Actinoplanes lobatus: one gene and its partner. Each later gene encodes a partner of the first gene's protein in a complex. Links are inferred from orthologs where the notes say so. Each region holds a gene or a part of one and is shown in the gene's direction. Other genes may lie near its edges.

Region 1 (4,560 bases):
AGCACCGCGCTCGACGGGATGGCGCGGCGCACGGTGATCCGGTTGGCGACGTGTACCAGGCCGATCAGGGGGACCGGGAATCCCTCTCCCGTCATCAGCCGCATGGCCAGCGGGAACGCCAGCACGTGCGGGTACGTCGCGGGCAGCGTGTCGGTGAGCCGGAACCCGCAGGCCCGGTCGTACGCGGCCAGGTGCCCCAGGTCGACCGTCACGCCCCGGTGCTGGACCTCGACGTCGGGGAGGGTGTCGCCGGAGCGGCCGAGGCCGGGCAGCAGGCCGAGGGCGGCCCGGGCGTACGCGGCCGTGGTGCCCGGCCCTTCGCTGAGCTCGACGACCGCCACCATGTCAGGCCCCGAGCAGGCTCTGGCCGCAGACCCGGATCACGTTGCCGGTGATCGTCGCCGACCCGGGCGAGGCGAGCCAGGCGATGGTCTCGGCGACGTCGACCGGCAGGCCGCCCTGGGACATGCTGTTGAGCCGCCGTCCGGCTTCGCGCAGCCCGATCGGCATCTTGGCGGTCATCGCCGTCTCGATGAAGCCGGGCGCCACCGCGTTGATGGTGATGCCGCGCGGGAGCAGCACCGGGGCGTACGACTGGACCCGCCCGATCACGCCGGCCTTGCTGGTGGCGTAGTTGGTCTGTCCGCGGTTCCCGGCGATGCCGGCGATCGAGGCGACGCCGACGATCCGCCCGCCGGCACCGATGAGCCCGCGTTCCAGCAGCAGGTCGTCGACGCGTTCGGGGGCGGTCAGGTTGACGCCGATGACCGAGTCCCACCGGTCCTCGGTCATCCGGGCGATGGTCTTGTCCCGGGTGATGCCGGCGTTGTGGACGACGATGTCGACGCCGGTGTGCGGTCCGGCGGCCAGGTATCCGGCCAGGCGTTCGGGCGCGTCGGCGGCGGTGAGGTCGAGTTGCAGGGCGCGGCCGCGGGTCTCGTTGGCCACGTCGGCGAGGGCGTCGCCGGCGGCGGGCACGTCGAGTGCGATCACGTCGGCGCCGTCGCGGGCCAGCACCCGGGCGATGGCCGCGCCGATGCCCCGGGCCGCGCCGGTGACCAGGGCGAGTCTGCCGTGGAGGGGCCGGTCCCAGTCGGCCGGTGTGGGCACGTCGCCGGCGCCGATCCGGACGACCTGGCCGGAGACGTACGCCGAGCGGCCGCTGAGCAGGAAGCGCAGCGTCGACTCGATCGCCTGTTCGCCGCCGGGCGCCACGTAGACGAGCTGTGCGGTCACCCCGCGCCCGAATTCCTTGCCGATGCTGCGGGTCAGGCCTTCCAGGCTCCGCTGCGCGGTCGCCTCGGCCGGCGTCGCGGTGGCTTCCGGTGGGGTGCCGAGCACCAGCACGCGTCCGGAGACCTCCAGGGAGCGGGCGTACGGGTGGAAGAAGTCGTAAAGTGCCCGCAGCCCGGTGCTGTCGGTGATCCCGGTGGCGTCGAGGACGAGTGCGCTCACCCGTACCCCGTCCCGGGTTTGATCGGTGACCTCCGCGCCCGCCGCGCCCAGGAGCTTGCGGATCGGCTCGGAGAGCCGGCCGCCCGGCGCCGCACCCAGCAGGACCGGGCCGCTGACCAGCGGATCTCCGGCCCGGTAGCGGCGCAGCCGGGGCGGATCAGGCAGTCCGAGGCGCTTGACCACGGTCCGGCCGAGACCGGAGTTGGCGAAGTTCGCGTACCTGTCAGCCATGCGAGTAGCCTACCGGTGAGTAACCGAGATTCTTCGATGTGGAGGATAGTCGTGGTGGACGTGCGCCGTGTGGCCGTGCTGGGCGGGAACCGGATTCCGTTCGCCCGCTCCGACAGCCGCTACGCCGAGGCCTCGAACCAGGACATGCTGACCGCCTCGCTGGACGGGCTGATCGCCCGGTTCGGGCTGGCCGGTGAGCGGCTCGGTGAGGTCGTGGCGGGGGCCGTGCTGAAGCACTCGCGCGACTTCAACCTGACCCGGGAGACGGTGCTCGGCTCGCGGCTGGACCCGCGCACCCCGGCCTACGACATCCAGCAGGCCTGCGGGACCGGCCTGGAGGCGGCCATCCTGGTCGCCAACAAGATCGCGCTCGGGCAGATCGACTCCGGCGTGGCCGGTGGCGTGGACACCACCTCGGACGCTCCGTTGCAGCTCAACGAGGACATGCGGCGCGCTCTGCTCCAGCTGAACCGGGCCCGGAGCCTCGGTGACCGGCTCCGGGCGGTGGCCAAATTGCGCCCGCAGCACGCGATCCGGCCGGAGCTGCCGCGCAACGCCGAGCCGCGGACCGGGCTGTCGATGGGCGAGCACGCGGCGGTCACGGCCCTGCGGTGGAACATCGGGCGGGCGGAGCAGGACGAGCTGGCGCTGACCTCCCACCAGCGGCTCGCGGAGGCGTACGATCGCGGGTTTTTCGATGATCTTCTGACGCCCTATCTGGGGCTGACCCGGGACCAGAACCTGCGCGCGGACAGCAGCCTGGAGAAGCTGGCGAAGCTGAAGCCGGTGTACGGCGAGGAGAACGCCACCATGACGGCGGGCAACTCGACACCGCTCACCGACGGCGCCTCGACCGTGCTGCTCGCCTCCGAGGAGTGGGCGGCCGCGCGTTCGCTGCCGGTGCTGGCCTGGTTCGCCGACTCGGAGACCGCGGCGGTCGACTACGTGCACGGCGACGAGGGCCTGCTCATGGCGCCCGCCTATGCGGTGCCCCGGATGCTGGCCCGCAACGGCCTCACCCTCCAGGACTTCGACTTCTACGAGATCCACGAGGCGTTCGCGTCGCAGGTGCTGGCCACCCTCGCGGCGTGGGAGTCGCCCGAGTTCTGCAAGGAGAGGCTCGGCCTGGACGCCCCGCTCGGCTCGATCGACCGGGCGAGGCTCAACGTCAACGGGTCCTCGCTGGCGGCCGGCCACCCGTTCGCGGCGACCGGCGGCCGGATCGTCGCGTCCCTGGCCAAGCAGCTCGCGCAGAAGGGCTCGGGCCGGGGCCTGATCTCCATCTGCGCGGCCGGCGGTCAGGGTGTGGTGGCGATCCTGGAGCGTTGAGACCCATTGATGGGGCTTGTCCCGGAAGTTACGCCCTCGTAAGGTTACCGGCGAGTTAACCTGCCGGCGGAGGGGCTGACCGTGGAGTTCTGGCTCGACCTCAACGACGAACAGCGCGAGCTGCGCGACTGGGTGCACGGGTTCGCCGAATCGGTGGTCCGGCCCGCGGCCGCGGAGTGGGACGAGCGGGAGGAGACTCCCTGGCCGGTCCTCCAGGAGGCCGCGAAGATCGGCCTGTACGGGTTCGAGTTCCTCGCCAACACCTGGTCGGACACGTCCGGGCTGAGTCTGCCGGTCGCCAACGAGGAGCTGTTCTGGGGCGACGGCGGCATCGGCATGGCGATCTCCGGCACCTCGCTGGCGGTGGCCGCGATCTTCGGCTCGGGTACACCGGATCAGCTGATCGAGTGGGTGCCGCAGTGCTTCGGGGACGCCGCCGACCCCAAGGTGGGCGCGTTCTGCAGCACCGAGCCGGAGGCGGGTTCGGACGTGGCGGCGATGCGCACCCGGGCGATCTACCACGAGGCGACCGACGAGTGGGTGATCCGCGGGCAGAAGGCGTACGCCACCAACGGCGGGATCGCCCACGTGCACGTGGTGACGGCGAGTGTCGACCCGTCGCTGGGGTCCCGTGGGCAGGCCGCGTTCATCGTGCCGCCGGGGACGACGGGGCTGGTGGGGACGAAGAAGCTGAAGAAGCTGGGGCTGCGGGCCTCGCACACCGCCGACGTGTTCCTCGACGACGTCCGGGTGCCCGGCAGCTGCCTGCTCGGCGGCAAGGAGGCGCTGGACAAGCGGCTCGCGAAGGCGCGTGAGGGGCAGCGGCGGTCCGGCCAGGCGGCGATGCGGACCTTCGAGCTGTCCCGGCCGGCGGTCGGCGCGCAGGCGATCGGCATCGCCCGGGCCGCCTACGAGTACGCGCTGGAGTACGCGAAGACCCGGGTCCAGTTCGGCCGCCCGATCATCGAGAACCAGGCGGTCGCGTTCGCGCTGGCCGACATGCGGATGGAGATCGACGCGGCCCGGCTGCTGGTGTGGCGGGCGGCGTGGATGGGCCGCAACGAGCGGCCGTTCACCGCCGGCGAGGGCTCGATGTCGAAGCTGAAGGCCGGTGAGGTGGCGGTCACGGTCACCGAGAAGGCGGTGCAGATCCTCGGCGGCGCCGGTTATCTGCGTGAGCATCCGGTGGAGCGGATGTTCCGGGACGCCAAGATCTACACGATCTTCGAGGGCACCTCGGAGATCCAGCGGCTGGTGATCGCACGCGCCATCTCCGGTGTGCAGATCCGCTGACGTTTTCCCTCCACGTGCGTCAACGTCACGGGCGGGCTGGACCGGTCTCGTCCACTGTGGTCAAGGTGGGGGCATGCGGCTGCTTCGGGGTGACGCGTTCGACGGGCTGTTCCGGTCCTTCGAACGGACGGCGTTCCACCTGGAGGTGCAGGACGTCTATCACACGCGGGAGGAGTCGGCGCCGTTCCAGCGGTTCCTCGACGGCGAACCGGATGATCTGGGCTGGCAGCGGCCGTGGCTGGAGCTGGTCCG
Region 2 (3,707 bases), 360 kb from region 1 along the record:
CGGCCCGGCCCCGGCCGCCCGCAAGGCGCTCGCCAAGGCCGGCCTGACCGTCGACGACCTCGACCTCGTCGAGATCAACGAGGCGTTCGCGGCCGTCGTGCTGCACTTCATCGACGACCTCAAACTCGACCCGGAGAAGGTCAACGTCAACGGCGGCGCGATCGCCATGGGCCACCCGCTGGGCGCCACCGGCGCCATGATCCTCGGCACCCTCGTCGACGAGCTGGAGCGGCGCGGTGGCCGGTACGGCCTGGCCACGCTCTGTATCGGCGGCGGCATGGGCATCGCCACCATCGTCGAACGGCTCTGAGGGGAAAACCGACAGTGACTGACACCATTCGCTACGACCGCGGTGACGACGGCATCGTCGTGCTCACCCTCGACGACCCGCGCCGCGGCGCCAACACCATGAACGACGCGTACGTCGCCAGCATGGAGGCCACCGTCTCCCGCCTGGAGGCCGAGCGCGACCAGATCACCGGCGTCATCATCACCTCGGCGAAGAACTCCTGGTTCGCCGGCGGTGACCTGGACCAGCTCGGCTCCGTACCGGCCGACCAGGGCCAGGACGTCTTCGACCTGTCCACCCGGGTCAAGGGCCAGCTGCGGCGGCTCGAGACGCTCGGCAAGCCGGTCGTCGCCGCCATCAACGGCTCCGCGCTCGGCGGTGGACTGGAGCTGGCGCTGTCCTGCCACCGGCGGATCGCGCTGAACAACCCGAAGACCGAGATCGGCCTGCCCGAGGTCACCCTCGGACTCCTCCCGGCCGGTGGCGGCGTCGTCCGTACCGTCCGGTTGCTCGGTCTTGTCAATGCTCTGACCCAGGTGTTGCTCCAGGGCACCCGGCACCGGATCGCTGCGGCGCTCAAATTGGGCCTCGTCGACCAGGTCGTGGACACCCCGGACGAGCTGATCGCCGCGGCCCGCGAGTGGATCGCCGCCAACCCGGCCGCCGCCCAGCCGTGGGACACCAAGGGCTACAAGATCCCCGGCGGCACCCCGTCCACCCCGGCGCTCGCCTCGATGCTGCCCGCCTTCCCGGCGAACCTGCGCAAGCAGCTCAAGGGCGCGTTCTACCCGGCGCCGCGCAACATCCTGTCGGCCGCCGTCGAGGGCGCCCAGGTCGATGTGGACACCGCGTTCGTCATCGAGACCCGCTACTTCGTCGAGCTGGTCACCGGCCCGGTCGCCAAGAACATGATCAAGGCGTTCTTCTTCGACCTGAACGAGGTCAGCCAGCGCGACATCGGCGAGGTGCCGCCGATCACCAAGGTGGCCGTCCTCGGCGCCGGCATGATGGGCGCCGCCATCGCGTACGTCTGCGCCCGCGCCGGCCTGCCGGTGGTCCTGCGCGACGTCTCCCTCGACGGCGCCGTCCGCGGCAAGGGCTACGCCGAGAAGATCGTCGCCAAGGACGTCGGCCGCGGCCGGATCAGCGAGGACAAGGGCCGCGCCCTGCTCGGCCTGATCACCGCCACCGACCAGGTGGCCGACCTGGCCGGCGCCGACCTGGTGATCGAGGCCGTCTTCGAGGACCCGGCCCTCAAGCACAAGGTCTTCGCCGAGATCGAGGGCATCGTGGCGCCCGACGCGCTGCTCTGCTCCAACACCTCCACGCTGCCGATCACCGCGCTCGCCGACGGCGTCCAGCGCCAGGCCGACTTCATCGGCCTGCACTTCTTCTCCCCGGTCGACAAGATGCCCCTGGTCGAGGTGATCAAGGGCGAGAAGACCAGCGACCTGACCGTACGCCGGGCGCTCGACGTGGTCCGCAGGCTGCGCAAGACGCCGATCGTGGTCAACGACAGCCGCGGCTTCTTCACCAGCCGGGTGATCGGCACCTTCACCAACGAGGGCATCGCGATGCTCGCCGAGGGTGTCGCGCCGGCCAGCATCGAGCAGGCCAGCAGCCAGGCCGGTTACCCGGCCCCGGTGCTCCAGCTGATGGACGAGCTGACCCTCACCCTGCCCCGCAAGATCCGCAACGAGTACCGGGCCGCCGCCTCGGCCGCCGGCCAGCAGTGGGAGGCGCACCCCGCCGACGAGGTCATCGACCGGATGATCGACGAGTTCGGGCGGCCCGGCCGCTCCGGCGGGGCCGGCTTCTACGAGTACGCCGACGGCCGGCGCACCGGGCTGTGGGCGGGCCTGTCCGCCTTCGCCAAGCCCGACGTGACCATCCCGTTCGAGGACCTCAAGGAGCGGATGCTCTTCATCGAGGCGATCGAGACGGTGAAATGCCTTGACGAGGGGGTGCTGCTGTCGGTCGCCGAGGCCAACATCGGCTCCATCTTCGGCATCGGCTACCCCGGCTGGACCGGCGGTGTGCTCCAGTACATCAACCAGTACGAGGGCGGCCTGCCCGGCTTCGTGGCCCGTGCCCGGCAGCTCGCCGAGCGCTACGGCGACCGGTTCACCCCGCCGCCGCTGCTGATCGCCAAGGCGGACGCGGGCGAGATCTTCGCCTGAGTCTCCTCCGGGCCCGCTCCCCTGAGAAAGGGGGGCGGGCCTGGGCGATATCCGTCACTTGACGGCGGCCGGTAGGACACCCGGCCGATGCATGATCCATGATCTCCGGACTACCGTCCATGCCGGAGGTTGATCATGAATCAGGACGAGGAGTTACCGGGCGAGCCGTGGACCCCCGCGGTCGAGGCCCTGCTGCGGCACCTGGCGGACGCCGGGTTCGACGGCGCGCCGCCGGTCGAGGAGCAGACCCTCCGGGGCGTACGCACCGGAACCGTGCTCCCCTGGCCCGAATGGACCCGCCAGGACGACACCCTCTGGCAGGTCGCCCAGTGGCTGCGCGAATACCACGAGGCCGTCGCCGACTTCGTCCCGCCCGACGACGCGATCTGGCGCAAGGGCGGCGCCTGGGAACCCGGGCTCGTCATCGGCCACAACGACGTGGCGCCCTACAACGCCACCCGGGCCGGGCAGCGCCTCACCGGCTTCGTCGGCTGGGACTTCGCCGGCCCTGTCACCCGCGCCGCCGACCTCGCCTTCACCGCCTTCGCCTGGGTGCCGCTCAACGCCCGCGACGTCGGCTTCGCCGAGGGCTGGACCGCCTTCGCCGACCGGCCCCGCCGGCTGCGCATGCTGCTCGACGCCTACCGCTGGCAGGGCACCGCCGCCGACATGATCCGCGAGGTCCGCGACCGCATCAGCGCCGCCATCCACGACATCCGCCGCCTCGCCACCGCCGGCGACCACGACTGCCGCGAACTCGTCCACTCCGGATTCGACGCCCGCCTCGCCATGGCCGTGAAGGAGCTGGCCACCTTCCCGGGGTGACCCTGGGGTAACCCGGACAAGTGACCCGTGAGCATCCGGCGAGCACACGGCCCCAGCATGAGACCATGCTCACCGAACTCGGCACCATCCTGGGCGTCTGGGCGCACCCCGACGACGAGGCCTACCTGTCCGGCGGCCTGATGGCCCTGGCCCGCGACGCCGGCTCCCGGGTGGTCTGCGTCACCGCCACCCGCGGCGAACGCGGCACCCCCGACCCGCACACCTGGCCACCACACCGCCTGGCCGAGCGCCGCACCACCGAACTCGACGCCTGCCTGCGCCTGCTCGGCGTCGAGGAACACCACTGGCTCGGCTACCCCGACGGCCGGTGCGCCGAAATCCCGCCATCCGCGGCCGTCGACCGGCTCAGCACCCTGATCGCCGAGATCCGCCCGGACACCGTCGTCAGCTTC

What was found. The genes of interacting proteins can lie anywhere in the genome.
Region 2: the proteins of BJ964_RS45145 (region 1) and BJ964_RS46655 are in contact, whole or in part, in a solved structure (PDB 8BNU), measured with the Escherichia coli proteins. The link is inferred for Actinoplanes lobatus from one-to-one orthologs.

Annotation. Positions count from the first base shown.
Region 1 is NZ_JACHNC010000001.1:9,942,363-9,946,922, forward strand. What follows is about bases 938-3,876. They hold BJ964_RS45145 (acetyl-CoA C-acetyltransferase), read left to right. Parts: upstream 938-1,737; coding sequence 1,738-3,015; downstream 3,016-3,876. Other genes in these bases: BJ964_RS45140 (3-oxoacyl-ACP reductase), read right to left, coding at 938-1,686; BJ964_RS45150 (acyl-CoA dehydrogenase family protein), read left to right, coding at 3,097-3,876. Outside these bases: BJ964_RS45135 (MaoC family dehydratase), read right to left, coding at 1-344; more of BJ964_RS45140, read right to left, coding at 346-937; more of BJ964_RS45150, read left to right, coding at 3,877-4,308; BJ964_RS45155 (DUF6879 family protein), read left to right, coding at 4,382-4,560.
Region 2 is NZ_JACHNC010000001.1:10,306,156-10,309,862, forward strand. Bases 1-2,896 are described here. They hold BJ964_RS46655 (3-hydroxyacyl-CoA dehydrogenase NAD-binding domain-containing protein), read left to right. Parts: upstream 1-324; coding sequence 325-2,469; downstream 2,470-2,896. Other genes in these bases: BJ964_RS46650 (acetyl-CoA C-acetyltransferase), read left to right, coding at 1-310; BJ964_RS46660 (phosphotransferase), read left to right, coding at 2,605-2,896. Also shown: more of BJ964_RS46660, read left to right, coding at 2,897-3,294; BJ964_RS46665 (PIG-L deacetylase family protein), read left to right, coding at 3,360-3,707. UniProt on the Escherichia coli protein: Catalyzes the formation of a hydroxyacyl-CoA by addition of water on enoyl-CoA. Also exhibits 3-hydroxyacyl-CoA epimerase and 3-hydroxyacyl-CoA dehydrogenase activities.